3 regions of the Streptomyces sp. NBC_01591 genome follow, and region 2 is predicted to be linked to each of the others. Evidence: riboswitches for the same ligand, from Rfam matches in the RefSeq annotation. Region 2 holds a riboswitch; each other region holds the start of a gene.
The links. Region 2 has a riboswitch for cyclic di-AMP ahead of OG978_RS38765 (transglycosylase SLT domain-containing protein). Riboswitches for the same ligand answer to the same signal wherever they lie in the genome.
Positions count from the first base shown of each region.

Region 1: linked by a shared signal. The riboswitch ahead of OG978_RS06545 (C40 family peptidase) and the one ahead of OG978_RS38765 (transglycosylase SLT domain-containing protein) in region 2 are both predicted to bind cyclic di-AMP.
Region 3: linked by a shared signal. The riboswitch ahead of OG978_RS16625 (transglycosylase family protein) and the one ahead of OG978_RS38765 (transglycosylase SLT domain-containing protein) in region 2 are both predicted to bind cyclic di-AMP.

Region 1 is NZ_CP109327.1:1,385,907-1,390,848, forward strand. It holds gene OG978_RS06530 (hypothetical protein) at 73-357, shown strand; gene OG978_RS06535 (ATP-dependent Clp protease proteolytic subunit) at 541-1,176, shown strand; gene OG978_RS06540 (hypothetical protein) at 1,184-1,492, shown strand; cyclic di-AMP (ydaO/yuaA leader) riboswitch at 1,892-2,064, shown strand; gene OG978_RS06545 (C40 family peptidase) at 2,068-2,541, shown strand; partial or broken gene OG978_RS06550 (LysE family transporter) at 2,631-2,819, opposite strand; gene OG978_RS06555 (LysR substrate-binding domain-containing protein) at 2,882-3,595, shown strand; gene OG978_RS06560 (ATP-binding protein) at 3,629-4,060, opposite strand; gene OG978_RS06565 (helix-turn-helix domain-containing protein) at 4,265-4,942, shown strand, end outside.
Region 2 is NZ_CP109327.1:8,368,571-8,373,512, forward strand. It holds gene OG978_RS38755 (DUF305 domain-containing protein) at 1-291, shown strand, start outside; gene OG978_RS38760 (ABC-F family ATP-binding cassette domain-containing protein) at 377-2,047, opposite strand; cyclic di-AMP (ydaO/yuaA leader) riboswitch at 2,688-2,877, shown strand; gene OG978_RS38765 (transglycosylase SLT domain-containing protein) at 2,880-3,377, shown strand; gene OG978_RS38770 (FAD-dependent monooxygenase) at 3,413-4,570, opposite strand; gene OG978_RS38775 (TetR/AcrR family transcriptional regulator) at 4,658-4,942, shown strand, end outside.
Region 3 is NZ_CP109327.1:3,585,878-3,590,819, forward strand. It holds gene eno (phosphopyruvate hydratase) at 1-795, opposite strand, end outside; gene OG978_RS16625 (transglycosylase family protein) at 1,082-1,858, opposite strand; cyclic di-AMP (ydaO/yuaA leader) riboswitch at 1,862-2,033, opposite strand; gene OG978_RS16630 (transglycosylase family protein) at 2,334-3,308, opposite strand; gene OG978_RS16635 (cytochrome P450 family protein) at 3,414-4,739, opposite strand; gene OG978_RS16640 (nucleoside triphosphate pyrophosphohydrolase) at 4,749-4,942, opposite strand, start outside.

The sequences.
Region 1 (4,942 bases), 7.0 Mb from region 2:
CTGCGGGGGTGCACTGCCACTTTCAGATGCCTCGGTCACTTTCAGGCGGTGGTTGACCAGGCGTGACTCATCGTGGCCCTCGGCCAGCTGCTCACGACTCGAGACCTCCGTGAGGCCTCGTACTCCCTGCAGCGGAAGCTGAAGCTGCGGAAGGTCCAGCTCTACGACGCGCGTCACTGGTGCCTCACGTTTCTCGCCGTCAACGGCGTGCCGGACATCATCCTCGCCGTATGGGTCGGGCATGCCAACGCCAATTTCACCAAGCGGGTGTACGTCCATCCGAGCCACGAGGACCTCCGCGTCGCCTCGGACCGCCTCACTTCTCTACTCGGTTTCAGTGAGGGCGAAGCAGCCTGATGATCAAGACGTCTAGAGATTGTGAGACATCCGCCCTCAGCGAACAGCCAAAATAGCCTCTGACCTGGGACTTTCGTGGATCACCAGGATCGCGCTCCCATCATAACCTTCTGTACGTCCTGTACATTTTTTACGGAAGCTTGCAGACCCCCGTGCAGACCCCGCAGGAGAGGCATCGCCATGCTGTTCCGTCCCACCGCCCGTCACGTACTGCCCGAGTTCACCGAGCGCACCACCAACGGGAGCCGCACCCTCGACCCGTACTCCAAGCTGCTCGCCGAGCGGATCGTCTTCCTCGGCACCCCGGTGGACGACACCGCGGCCACCGATCTGATCGCGCAGTTCATGTACCTGGAACACGACGCCCCGGACCGGCCCGTATCGCTCTACATCAACTCCCCCGGCGGCTCGTTCGGGGCCATGGCCGCGATCTACGACACGATGCAGTACCTCGCCTGCGAGGTGGAGACCTACTGCCTCGGCCAGGCCGGTTCCTGCGCCTCCGCGCTGCTCGCCGCGGGCGCTCCCGGCCGGCGGCACGCACTGCCCGGCGCGAGGGTCGTCGTGCGGCAGCCCGAGCTCACCGAGCCGGTGCAGGGCCAACCGTCCGATCTGGAGATCGAAGCGCAGGAACTGGAACGGGTCCGCAGGATGCTCATCGCCCTGTTGGCCCGTCACACGGGCCGCGACGCCGAGCAGATCGCCGACGACACCGAACGCGACCTCATTCTCGACGCGGCGGGTGCCAAGGCGTACGGACTGGTGGACCACGTCCTGGAGAACCGGAATTCCTCACTCCCCCCGCACGGCGCGAGGTGAACACCCGATGCAGCCGCCGGAGTTCCCGCCGCTTCCCGCACTGACGTGCGCCGAGGGGGAGTTCATCGACCGCTACCTCGAAGTCCTCGACCAGGTCGGCCGGATCAACCCGGCCCGTGGCAGCGACACCTACGGCGCGCTGCGCGCCGCACAGGCCCTTGTCTCGCAGGCAGGGGCACTGCGGGACGCCCTCGCGTTGATGCACGAGCGCGGCGAGGCACGGATCCACGCCGCCACACTCGCCCGGGCGCTGCGCGTACTGGACGGGGAACGGCGGGCCGGACGCGTCACCGTACCCCCCGCTCCGGCGAGTTGACCGACTTCCGCGCTCCGCGCGCACGGCTGGGTTCGGCCAACTCCCTTCGTCCCGGCATCCGGCGGCCTTCACCCAACTCCCGTACCCGACACGCCCGACGCGTCCATGGAAAATCCTCGCTCGTTCGGCGTAGGGAGTCCCCCTCACGAGGGATGGCTCAATTTGCGTTTTCCGCGTGGACAGTGGGCGGAATCCACCCTTCCGCCCCTGGTACGGAAGCGGCCCGAATCACCGGCGGAGCGTCGAAAATCATCATGTCCACCCGAACGGATCAGTCGTGAGGAGCCTCACATATCCCTGTTTCAGCTCGGAAATCCGGCAGTCGGTGAGTCAAGATCCCTGGGACGACAAGCCCCCGCCACCGCGGCGGGGCGGTCCGGGCGGACGCCGAGTCCTGCCGCCGCCCGGATGCCTGGTCGACATAAGTGGATCGGCAGGAGTGGAGGACCCGAGCACCACGGGTCGACCTGAACACCGGTCGACCCTCGGGGTGAAGCCGCCGCACGCGGCCGGGCAACTTCGCCAGCCCGAACCCGACAGGTCATCCTTCACAGGCGGCTGACGAAGGGTTGCGCATGACTGCGCAGGTTCATGTCCCGTCTCTGCTCGTCCGGGCCGGTACGGCCTCGGTTCTGACGCTCGCCGCCGTCGGCGGCACCATGTTCGTCCCGGGCGCCACGACGGATGCCCAGGCGGCGACTCTGTCGATGAAGGCGCTCAACATCGCGGCCTCGAAGAAGGGCTCGCCGTACAGATGGGGGGCCACCGGCCCCAACCGCTTCGACTGCTCGGGGCTGACGCTCTATTCGTTCAAAAAGGCGGGCAAGAAGCTCCCCCGCACGGCCCAGCAGCAGTACAACCGGACCCGCCATGTCTCGGCCTCGCACAGGAAACGCGGCGACCTGGTCTTCTTCCATTATGGCCGCAGCGTCTACCACGTGGGGATCTACGCCGGTAAGGGCAAGATCTGGCACTCGCCGAGGACCGGCGCGGTGGTCCGGCTGGAGAGGATCTGGACCAAGAGCGTCTATTACGGGCGGGTCCGCTGAGGCGGGGCCCGTCGGCGGATCGAGGCCGCGTCCCCGGCCCTGCTCCGCCGGACAGGCCCTGCTGCCCCGGCCGCTGGCCCCTTCCGCGCTCAGTGCAGCAGGGGACCGGTCACCAGCATCAGGCCCAACGCGGCGAGCGCCGCGCCGCTGCCGCCCTCGATGGCGCGCGCGGTACGCGGCCGGCGCAGCCACCGGCCCAGCCGGTCCACGAGGAGCGCCACGGCGGGGAACCAGACCAGCGCCAGCGCCAGCGCCACGACGATCGTCGCGAGCAGCAGGGGCCCGGCTCACAGCCGCGGGCGAGCTGCTGGCCGGACGCGCCCGGCGCGCCCTCGACGAGATGGACCAGGCACGCCATGAGCTGGCCCGCCTCTCCGGGCTCTCCGGCGGACGTCTGCGGGTCGGCACGTTCACCACGGCCGGCATGCATCTGCTGCCGCCGGTGCTGAGCGCCTTCCGGCGCGCCCACCCGGATGTAGAGCTGGCGGTGACCGAGTACGAACCGCCCCAGGGCGTCGCCGCGGTGGCCGCGGGCGAGGTCGATCTGGCGCTGACTCATGTGTACGAGCCGACTGCCGCCGTGGCCTGGCCCGCCGGGGTCTTCGCCGAACCGCTGCTGGTCGAGGAGCTGGTCCTCATCACGGCGGTCGGTCAGATGCTGTCCGAAGGCAGCGGGAGACTGCCGGTGACGGAGCTGGCGGGACGGCCGCTGATCAGCAGCGCGCCGACGCATCCGCCGCGCCGTGGGGTCGAGCAGGCGCTGGCCGAGGCCGGGGCGACACCCGCCGTGGTCTGCGAGTCGCCCGGCTACGCACTGGTGTGCGCCCTGGTCAGTGCGGGTATCGGGATGGCGGTCGTCCCGGAGATGGTCGCCGCGATGTCGCCGACGCCGCTGTCGGTACGGCGGCTGGATCCCGCTTCCTTCCGGCGGACGATCTCGGTGGTGCACCGCGGTGACCGGGCGAGCGCCGCCGCGGCGACGTTCCAGGCCCTGTTGCGCAGTGGGTTCGGGCGGTCGGCGTCGGCGCAGCGGCCGGGCGGCGAAGCCGGGTGACCGCGCGGGCGGGCGGCCACCGGAACGCGCTGGTCAGCTCTGCACGGGGATGCTCCACGGAAGCGCGATCCACACCGTCTTGCCGCCGTCGGCGGTGGGGGTGACGGTGAGCCGGCCCCCGCACTCCTTGGCCAGACAGCGGATGATCACCATGCCGCGTCCGTTGTCCTGCTGAACGGCGGCGGGCAGTCGCCTGGGCCAGCGGGGGTGACTGTCCGTCACCCCGAGAAGCAGTTGCTCCTCCCGCTCCAGCCGGAGGTCCACGGTGAAGGTGGGCGACTGCCCGAAGGTGTGCTGTACGGCGTTGGTCGCGAGCTCCGAGACGATGAGCTGGATGCTGTCGGCGAAGTCGGTGTCGGTGGCCAGGCCCCATTCGGTGAGCACCTTGGCCACGTACCTGCGGGCTGCCGAGACCGAGACCGGATCGCTCGGCAGAGTGAGGTGTGCTTCTTGATGGTCTGCCATGGCGAGCCGTCCCTTTCCCACCCGGACCGACCCGCGATCGGTCTGGGTTGCGCTTCGGGCCAGATTGCCATTGATGCTGCCCTCTGTGACGGCGATCCACCAAGATATGCATATATCTGTCGCTCAATGCGGTGAACCCTGCCACGCGAAACCGTCTGTGGGCGGCACACTGTCCGCTCGGCAGAAGAGGGAGGGAGGCCGTAGATGCAGCACGGCCCTGCGGTTCGACGCCGCAAGCTCGGGGAGGAACTCCGGAGTCTGCGCCATGTGTCGGGACTGACCAGTCGGGACGCGGCGCGGATGCTCGGGTGGCACCAGTCGAAGGTGAGCCGGATCGAGACCGGGGTGAGCGGGGTGCAACCCGCCGATGTGACCCGGCTGCTCGACGCGTACGGCGTGGACGACGCCCAGTTGCGGGATCTCCTGGCCACGCTGGCGGGTTCGGCGGGCGGTGGCGGCACCGGGTGGTGGCACGCCTATCGCGGTCTGATCCCGCCCCAGTACCGCGACTTCATCAGTCTGGAGTCCCAGGCGCGGACCGCGCGCACGCTGGAGACCTCGGTGGTGCCGGGGCTCCTGCAGACGGCCGATTACGCGCGGGCGGTGACCCGGGCGTCGCTGGACGGGCTGCCCGCCGGCCAGCTGGACTCACTGGTGGAGGTGCGGCTCGCCCGGCAGGGGGTGTTGCGGACGGATCCGCCGCTGCGGCTGAGCGCGGTGCTCGACGAGGCGGTGCTGCGGCGCGAGGTCGGCGGGTGCCGGGTGATGCGGGAGCAGTTGCGTCATCTGACTCGTGTGGCTCAACTTCCTCATGTGCAGCTCCAGTTGCTGCCGTTCTCGGTGGGTGGCTATGCCGGCCTCACCGGACCTTTCGTTATCTTC
Region 2 (4,942 bases):
TCCTCGTCCTCGATGGGTGACATGCCCGGGATGGACCACGGCTCGGACGCTTCAGGAATGCCCGGAATGATGTCCGACAAGGACATGAGCGACCTGAAGGCCGCCAAGGGCAAGGAGTTCGACAAGAAGTTCGCCCAGCTCATGATCGGGCACCACCAGGGCGCGGTCGCCATGGCCGAGGACGAGCAGAAGAACGGTGACAACGCCGACGCGAAGAAGCTCGCCGACGCCGTCATCACGGCCCAGACCGCCGAGATCGAACAGATGAACAAGATCCTCGACAGGCTCTGATCCCGGCAGGGGTGTGGGCCTCCTCGCATGACGGTCCGGATGGAGTCATGCGAAGGCCCACACCCCCTCGGGCCTCTCGTGCGGATCAGGCCGGGCTCGCGTGCTCCGGCGCCGCGAGCAGGTCGGCCACCTCCTGTGCGGTGGTCTCCCGGAGCTCCTCCTCGACCAGCAACCACCGGGTGATGCCGACAGATTCGAGGAACGGCAGATCGTGACTGGCGATCAGGAGCGCCCCCTCGTAGGACTCCAGCGCACCGGTCAGCTGCCGCACACTGGTGATGTCGAGGTTGTTGGTCGGTTCGTCCATCATCAGCAACTGCGGGGCTGGCGCGGCGAGCATCGTCGCCGCGAGGGCGGCCCGGAAGCGTTCCCCGCCCGACAGCGTGCCTGCCGCCTGCTCCGCGCGCTTCCCCTGGAACAGGAAGCGCGCGAGCTGGGCGCGGATGTGGTTGTCGGTGACCCCGGGAGCCATCCGGGCCACGTTCGCCGCGACGCTCAGTTCTTCGTCCAGCACATCGAGCCGCTGCGGAAGGAACCGCACCGGCACGAAGGTCCGGGCCTCGCCGGACAACGGGGCCAGTTCACCGGTGAGAGTGCGCAGCAGCGTCGTCTTCCCGGCGCCGTTGCGACCGACGAGCGCGATCCGCTGGGGCCCGTGCACATGGAGGCTGCCCTCGCGCAGTCTGCCGAACCGGGGTCGCAACCCGTGCAGGCTCAACACCGTGCGTCCGGTGGGCACCGCCGTGTGGGGAAGGCTCACACGGATCTCGGCATCGTCCCGGATCGCGTCCGCGGCTTCCTCCCGGCGCTCGCGTGCCTCACTGAGACGTTCCTCGTGGACGCCGCGAAGCTTGCCCGCCGACTCCTGCGCGGACCGCTTCCGGCGGCCTGCCAGGATCTTCGGGAGGCTGCCCTCGGCCTCGATCCTCCTGCCGTTCCGCTGCCGCCGGGCCAGCTTCACATGGGTCTCCTCCAGTTCGCGTTTCTGGCGGCGCACGTCGGCCTCGGCGGACCGCAACATCCGCCCGGCGGCCTCCTGTTCGGTGGCCACGGCCTCCTCGTACGCGGACCAGCCACCGCCGTACCAGTTCACGGATCCGGTGCGCAGTTCGGCGATGCGGTCCACGCGCTCCAGCAGTTCGCGGTCGTGGCTGACCACGACCAGTACGCCCGAGCGCCAGGAGTCGACGGCCTCGTAGAGCCTCCGGCGGGCGAACACATCGAGGTTGTTGGTGGGCTCGTCCAGGAGCAGGACGTCGGGGCGCTCCAGCAGCAGCGCGGCCAGCCGCAGCAGGACGGTCTCACCGCCGGACAACTGGCCGACGGTGCGGTCCAGTTCAATGCCTCCCAGCCCGAGCGAGCCGAGTGTCGCCAGGGCCCGTTCCTCGACGTCCCAGTCGTCGCCGATCGTCTCGAAGTGCTTCTCGTCGACATCGCCGGCCTCGATGGCGCGCAGCGCGTCGCGCCGCTCGGCGATGCCCAGGGCCCGGTCCACCCGCAGTGTTGTGTCGAGGGTGATGTTCTGCGGAAGGTGGGCGAGGCTGCCGCCGACGGTCACCGACCCCTGGGACGGGCGCAGTTGACCGGCGAGCAGTCGGAGCAGGGTGGACTTGCCCGCACCGTTGGTGCCGACGAGACCGATGCGGCCCCGGCCGATGCTGAGGGAGAGCCCGTCGAAGACGGTCGTGCCGTCCGGCCACCGGAAGGTCAGGGCCGAGCAGGTGAGGGAGGCGCCGGGGGTGGTGGGTCTCGCCATGGTGTTCCTCGCAGTCGCAAACGTGGTGAATGGGGGCCTCGTATGCGAGCACCACGCAGCGACCGGGCAGGGGCAGAGGTGTGGCGGTCCAGAAGATCGAGGGACGGCTCATGCACCGAGGTCGCATCCACGCGGGGTCACGGGCAGTGCGGAGCACTGCTACAGCGTGACGGGCGTACGGGCGGAGCCGTACGGCGCGATGTTCGCGAACCTCAGATGCGCAACGTCCACCTCTATCGGAGACAACAGGACATGGAAACCATAACGACAGGGAGGGGGAAAGGCAATGCCTCCCGGTGCCGGGTGGGCGTCGGGGGCGCGAGACCCGCACGGCGAGGCATCTGTCCGGTATGAGTTATTCACCCGAATTGATCTTTTGGTTAATAAAAGGATCATTCGCCACCAATATCGCTTTTAATCATGGCGCGAAATGCACCTTTTGGGTATTTGTGGCGCGAGTCACGTTCGGCGCCCTGGACGGCGAGTCGCGCGAGTCGGTTCCCTTTCCGGGCAAGGAAAAGGGGACGCGCGGTGTGAGGTGGATTACCGAAATTCCCGTGCCTTGATCTTGTGGGTGAATTGCATTCGAAAATTGGGGGCTTGTCCCTTTCGTGTCTCCTCGCCTACGGTCACCGTCAATCCGGACGGAACGCCGAATCCTGCCGCCGTCCGGCAATCCGACCCACTCGTGTACGGCAGGAGCGGGGAACCCAGGTAAGCCGCCGATCCCGGTATCCGGAACGGCTCGGGGTGAAGTCGCGCCCATGTGCGGCCAGGCATCTCCAGCCTGAACCCGACAGCTCACCTCGCAGGCGACGGAGAGGAATCCATCATGCCCTCAACGGGTACGTACCGTCGTCGTAAGTCCACCTCGCTGACCCGGGGTTTCATCGCCGTGGGCACGGGCGCAGCCGCCCTCATGCTGCCGCTGATCGGTGCCCACACCGCCTCGGCGGCGCCGGCGCAGTCCGTCAGCGCCGCCGCCCCGGCCGCGCAGTCCGCGACGTACACGAACGATCTGGACGGCTGGATCAAGGAGTCGCTGGCCGTCATGGCCAAGCACGGCATCCCCGGCAGCTACGCCAGCATCCACCGCAACATCATGCGCGAGTCCTCCGGCAACCCCCTGGCCATCAACAACTGGGACTCGAACGCCGCCGCCGGGACGCCGTCCAAGGGGCTCCTCCAGGTCATCGATCCGACGTTCCGGGCCTACCACGTGCCCGGTACCGCGATGGACAGCTACGACCCCGTCGCCAACATCACGGCAGCGTGCAACTACGCGGCCGCCAAGTACGGCTCCATCGACAACGTCTTCGGAGCCTACTGACGTACGGCGCCGCCGCCCGGCCGTCGCCCCCGCGGTCAGCCCAGCCGCGGGGGCGTCCAGTCGGCGTGGCGCAGGATCGTGCGGACGGTGACGCGGGACGGTGCGAGCCGCAGCGCTGTATTGCGCAGGGCGACGGCCGCCGGACGGGACAGCTGCTGGCCCATCCGGCCGGCCTGCCGAGCGGCCCGGGCGACCGACTGGCTGCGGGGCCGGCGCTCGGCGTCGTAGCGGCTGAGCGCCGACTCGACGGTGGGTTCGGTGGCGAGCGCGGCGGCCAGCGTCGCCGCGTCCTCCAGTGCCTGGCAGGCCCCCTGGCCGAGATTCGGGGTCATGGCGTGGGCGGCATCGCCGAGCAGGGCGACCCGGCCCACCGCGTAGGAAGGGAGCGGGGCGACCAGCTCGTTGACGTCACGGTGCAGGACGGCATCGGGCCGGGTCGCCGCCAGCAGGGCGGGAATGGGGTCGTGCCAGCCGCCGAACCGGCGGCGGACCTCGGCGAGCGGGTCCGGATGGCGCACACCGGCGGGAGCGTTGAGCACCGCGTGCCACTCTGCCCGGCCGTCCGAGAAGGCGATGTGACCGAACTCGGCCCCCGGTCCCCAGGTGAGCTCGAAGTCGGTCCGCAGGTCGACCGGGGACTCGGTGATGGCGCGCAGCACCGTCGAGCCGCTGTAGGCCGGACCGGGGTGCCCCGGGAAGAGCTGGGAGCGCAACCGGCTGCTGATCCCGTCGGCGGCCACGACCAGATCCGCGTCGCGGAGAGTGTCACCGGCGGTGAGGCGCACCCGCGAGGCGTCGGATCGGTCGACGGACGTCACCTCGGCCCCGATGACCAGGGATCCGGGCGGCAGCGCCTCGCGCAGCAACCGGTGCAGCGTGGCCCGGGGGATGCCCACGATCGGGGTCCCCAGCTCGCGCTCCAGCGCGGCTCCGTCCATACGTGCCAGCAGGCGTCCGTCCGGGGTGCGGGTGCCACCGGTGTACTGGGGCCGCGCGGCCGCGCGCACTCCCGCGCCGACACCGAGGGCATCCAGCGCGCGCATACCGTTCGCGTGCAGCGAGATGCCCGCGCCCGCGTCGTCGAGGGTGTGGGCGCGTTCGACGACCGTCGCCTCCCAGCCGATGCGGCGCAGCCCGATCGCGGCGGCCAGCCCGCCGATGCCTCCGCCGACAACCACCGCGCTGTTGCCCATGCCGGGTCCCCTCTCGTGCCCTGCCACGGCCTTCTACACCTGTAGAAGGAGCGTACTACGCCGTCTCTACAGGTGTAGAAAGGGGTGATGACCACTGATCGACGGACCGTCCTTGCCGATGCCGCCATCGGCGTGCTGGCCGAGGCGGGGATGCGGGGCCTGACCCACCGGGCCGTGGACCGGGCTGCGGGCCTGCCTCCGGGCACCACCTCGGCGTACTTCCGCACCCGTCAGGCGCTGCTCACCGCGCTCGTCCGACGACTCGTCGCGCACGACCAGGCGGAACTGCAGGCGGCCAGCGACCAGGCGGCGACGCCGCGCGACGCCGACGAACTGACGGACGGGCTCGCCGGCTTCGTCGAGCGGCGGCTC
Region 3 (4,942 bases), 4.8 Mb from region 2:
CTCGGCGGCCGAGCGGGACTTGCCCTCGAACTCGTACTTGCCGTCCTTGTAGAACTCGGACGCGGCGACGTCGAGCGCGAGCGCGATGTCCTTGCCCGGGGCGTAGCCGGCTTCCTTGATGGCCTCGACAATGAGGTCGAGGGCGGCGCGGTTCGACTCCAGGTTCGGCGCGAAGCCGCCCTCGTCGCCGAGACCGGTCGAAAGACCCTTGGTCTTCAGGACCTTCTTCAGCGTGTGGTAGACCTCGGCGCCCCAGCGCAGGGCCTCGGAGAAGGACTCCGCACCGATCGGCGCGATCATGAACTCCTGGATGTCCACGTTGGAGTCCGCGTGCGAACCGCCGTTGAGGATGTTCATCATCGGAACGGGCAGCAGGTGCGCGTTCGGGCCGCCGAGGTAGCGGAACAGCGGCAGGTCCGAGGCCTCGGAGGCGGCGTGGGCGACGGCCAGCGAGACGCCGAGGATGGCGTTGGCGCCGAGCGAGCCCTTGTTCTCGGTGGCGTCCAGGTCGAACATCGCCTGGTCGATCAGCCGCTGCTCGGTGGCGTCGTAGCCGACGAGCTCCGGGCCGATCTGCTCGATCACGGCGAGGACGGCCTTCTCGACGCCCTTGCCCTGGTAGCGGTTGGGGTCACCGTCGCGAAGCTCGATGGCCTCGAACGCGCCGGTGGAGGCGCCGGACGGAACGGCAGCACGGCCCGTGCTGCCGTCGTCGAGGCCGACCTCTACCTCGACCGTGGGGTTACCTCGGGAGTCGAGGATTTCCCGGGCTACGACGACGTCGATGGACGGCACGAGGCATCTCCTTCTGGGATATGACGCTGGTTGTGCAGGGTCACTTTGGCCTTGCGACAAGAGCCTAACCGGCCCGGCCCGCTCAGCCCGACGACCGCCCGTCCCCTGGGACGAAAAAGGACCCAAGGGCGCACATTGCCGGGCAAACAGCCAGAAATTTACTGGCCGGTAACTACAACAGTTGAACGATCCGGCGCTCCCCCGAGCGGAAACGGCAGAACCCCGGCCCGGCGCGTACGGGGGAATGCGCGCCGGGCCGGGGCACTCGGGGAGGAGAGAGCCGCGACTACTTCGTCAGGTGCAGCTGCTGACCCGGGTAGATCAGGTCGGCGTCCTTGACGATGTCCTTGTTCAGCTCGAACAGCTGCTGCCAGCCGCCCTCGACCTTGTGGTCGGCCGCGATCTCGCTCAGCGAGTCGCCGGAGACGACCTTGTACTCACCATCGCCCTTCTTGACCTTCTCGCCGGTCGGGGTGGTGACGGTCTTCTTCGACTCGGCCTGCGGGGTGGCGGAGCGCTCCGAGCGGGAGGCGGCGGGGGCCTCGGTGCGCTCGCTCTGCTTCGGCTGGGCCTGCTGGGTCGGCTGCGACTGCTGCTTCGGGGCAGCCGGGGCACTCTGCTGCTCGGTGGCGCCGGAGCTCGCGGTGGAGTTCGAGGAGGAGCCGGCGTCGACGCCCGGGTCGACACCGTCGTTGGTCAGGCCACCGGCACCGGCGCAGGCCCAGGCACCCGGGCCCTGCATGTCGAGGAGCTTCTCGGCGGTGGCGATCTGCTGGGCCTTGGTGGCCAGGTCGGCACGGGCGGCGTACTGCGTACCGCCGGCGGCGGCCCAGCTGGACTGCGAGAACTGCAGACCGCCGTAGTAGCCGTTGCCGGTGTTGATGGACCAGTTGCCACCGGACTCGCACTGGGCGACGGCGTCCCAGGTGGCGACGGAGGCGGCGGAGGCGCTGGTCGCACCCATCAGGGGCACGGCGACAGCGGCACCGGCGACACCGGCGAGCGTGGCGATACGGACGGCCTTGGACGGGCGGCGGTGCTTGCCCTTGCTGGAAAGCAGCATGGAACTTCTCCTCACCGACGCCTGCGAGGTGAGCTGTCGGGTTCGGGCCAAGTGAGTTGCCCGGTCGCACGTCCTAGCACGCGACTTCACCCCAAGCCGGTCCTGATGCGTCTTTCGACGATCGGGCCCGGCGCTTACCTGGGTCCCCCGCTCCTGCCTACGGCGCTTTACGCGTCTGTTCCCTTCGACCGACGGCAGGATTCGGCGTGACGGTCGACGGGGCCCGCGGTGCGAGCGGTTCCGACCGTAAACATACGCAACCCCCACATTCAAAGATGGACACATCGGACAATCAACCCGTACTTGCATCTGAAGAACTGTCGTTTCCGCAGGTGGGACGTGATGCGGAAGGGCTCCCCAGGCGCGACACGCCAGTTGACGCAAAGAGACCCATGTCTCACTTACGCATAAGCGGACATAGGTCCCTGAACTGGCCCAGTTTTTGGGGCGTTTTTAGTCGATTATCAGACCACCCTCACTTGACCTTCACATCGAGATCGAGGCTCTGGCCAGGGAGGACGAGGTCCGGGTCGGAGCCGACGGCACCCTTGTTGGCCTCGTAGAGCGCGGGCCAGCCACCGGGAACCTTCTGTGCATCAGCAATCGACCAGAGGTTGTCGCCGGGCCGGACGGTGTACGCGCCGTCAGCCACCGGCTCGGCCGTGTCGCGGGCGCCGTTGCCCCCGCGGGAGGCGTGACGGCCCGACTCACGGTTGCCGCCGCCCGTGTCGCGATTCCCCTCGGCGGCCGGCGTGCCACGATGCTTGCCGCCCACATCACCGGACGAGTCGGGCGAATCGGACGCGTCACGGGGTGCGTCGGAGGGCGCCTCCGAGGGCGCACCGGAGGACGGGGTGGTCGAGGCCGAGGACTTCGGGGACGGCGAGGCCTTCCCTGACGGCTTGTCGGCCCCGTCCGGGCCGTCCGCACCGTCCACGGCGCCCGTACCGTCCGAGGCGCTCTCGGACGGTACGGCGTCGCTCGACGGGTCCGTCGACGCGTCGTCAGCCGGCTTCGCGCTCCCGGTCGGGTCGTCGGCGGGGACGGAACCCGGGTCGACCCCCGGCAGCGTCCCGTCCACCGCGAGGCCGGAGATGACCGCGCAGCTGGGCCAGGCCTGCGGGCCCCGGTCGTCCAGGACCTTCTCGGCCACCGCTATCTGCTGCGCCCGGCTGGCGAGGTCGGCGCGCTCCGCGTACGCCTCACCGCCGTACGCCTTCCAGGTCTCCTGCGAGAACTGCAGACCGCCGTAGTAGCCGTTGCCGAGGTCGGCGCTCCACATGCCGCCGCTCTCGCACTCGGCCACCCGGTCCCAGGTCGTGGCGTCGGCCGCGTGCGCACCGGAGGCGCCGAGCAGCGGGATGGCGATGGCCGATCCGGTCACGCCCGCGGCGACGACGATGGCGGGTGCCTGACGGGGGCGACGGTGTCTGCCGTTCGCGGAGCCCATGGGGTTGCCTTCCGTGTGACTGACGTGCGACTGGTGAGTCGAACGGTGAACCTAGCGGGACTCGAACGCGTGTCACAAGTCGATGCAGCGCGGATCACGTGAAAGTCACAGAGTTGACGGAGTGTCATTTTCTGCGCGGGCGGGCCCCGGTGTGAACTCCACGGGGAGCGTGCGAAGTCCACGCATGATGAGCCCGCCACGCCACCGCAAATCGGTAGGTTTCACCGCAAGCCGCAGGTCCGGAAGGCGGTTCAGAAGCGTGGCGAGCGCGGTCTGTCCCTCCAGTCTGGCGAGCGGCGCTCCCAGGCAGTAGTGGATGCCGTGCCCGTATCCGAGGTGCTGATTGTCACGCCGTGCGAGGTCGAGCGTGTCGGGGTTTTCGAAGCGTTCCGGGTCGCGGTCGGCGGCGGCGAGCACCACGAGTACGGGGTCCCCGGCCGCGATGTCCTGTCCGCCGAGCGTCAGCGGCTCGGTGGCGAACCGCCAGGTGGCCAGCTCCACCGGGCCGTCGTACCGCAGCAGTTCCTCGATGCCGGTCTCCAGCAGCCCGCTCTCCCCCGAGTCGAGGGAGAGCTGCAGCCGTTCGCGCTGACCGGGGTTGCGCAGCAGGGCGTAGACCCCGTTGCCGATGAGATTGACCGTCGTCTCGAATCCGGCGAAGAGCAGGATGAAGGCCATGGCCGCGGCCTCGTTCTCGGTGAGGTGCTCGCCGTGGTCGCTGGCCCGGATCAGCCCGGAGATCAGATCGTCCCCCGGGTTCTCCCGCTTGCGGTGGATCAGTTCGGCGAGGTACCCGCGCATCTTCTTGACCGACCTGGCCACCCCGCCGCGCGGGCCGCCACCGTGGCGGATCATCATGCCCGCCCAGTCCCGGAAGTCGTCCTGGTCCTCGCGCGGGACGCCGAGCAGATCACAGATCGCGTAGATGGGGAGCGGGAAGGCGAAGTCGTGGATGAGGTCCGCCTTCCCCTCCGCGATGAAGCCGTCGATGAGGCGGTCCGTCAGTTCCTGTACGCGCGGTGCGAACTCGGCGACCCGGCGCGGGGTGAACGCCTTGGAGACGAGGCGGCGCAGCCGGGTGTGGTCCGGCGGGTCGATGTTCAGCAGATGCGTCATCAGCTCCGCCTTGCGCTCGCCCGGGATGCCCGTCTTCCCCTTGGCGTGCGCCGGCTCGGCGTGGTGCGCCGGGTTCTTGGAGAGCCGGGTGTCGGCGAGCGCCTGCCGCGCGTCCGCGTACCGGGTCACCAGCCAGGCCTCGACGCCGCTGGGCAGCGCGGTCCGGTGCACGGGGCTGTGCTCGCGCAGCCAGGCGTACGCCGGGTACGGGTCGGTGGCGAACTCCCACGTGAAGAGTTCGGGTGCGCCGACGGGGCAGGCGGCGGGCTGATCGGCGGGGCGGTCGGCGGGCTGGTCGGCGGGGCTGTGGTTCACCCCCCGACGTTATCCGGTGCCCTCCGCCGCCCTGATGGCGTCCCGGTAGGCACGGCCCGCGGCCCTCAGTGCGGCCTCGGGGTCGATGCCGTCCTGCTCGGCGCGTACGGCGAGGGCGAGGAGCTCGTAGCCGATGCCGTCGCCGGTGGGGAGCGGCACTTCGAGCCCCGCGGTACGGACCCGGCCGGCCAGCTTCGCCGCCA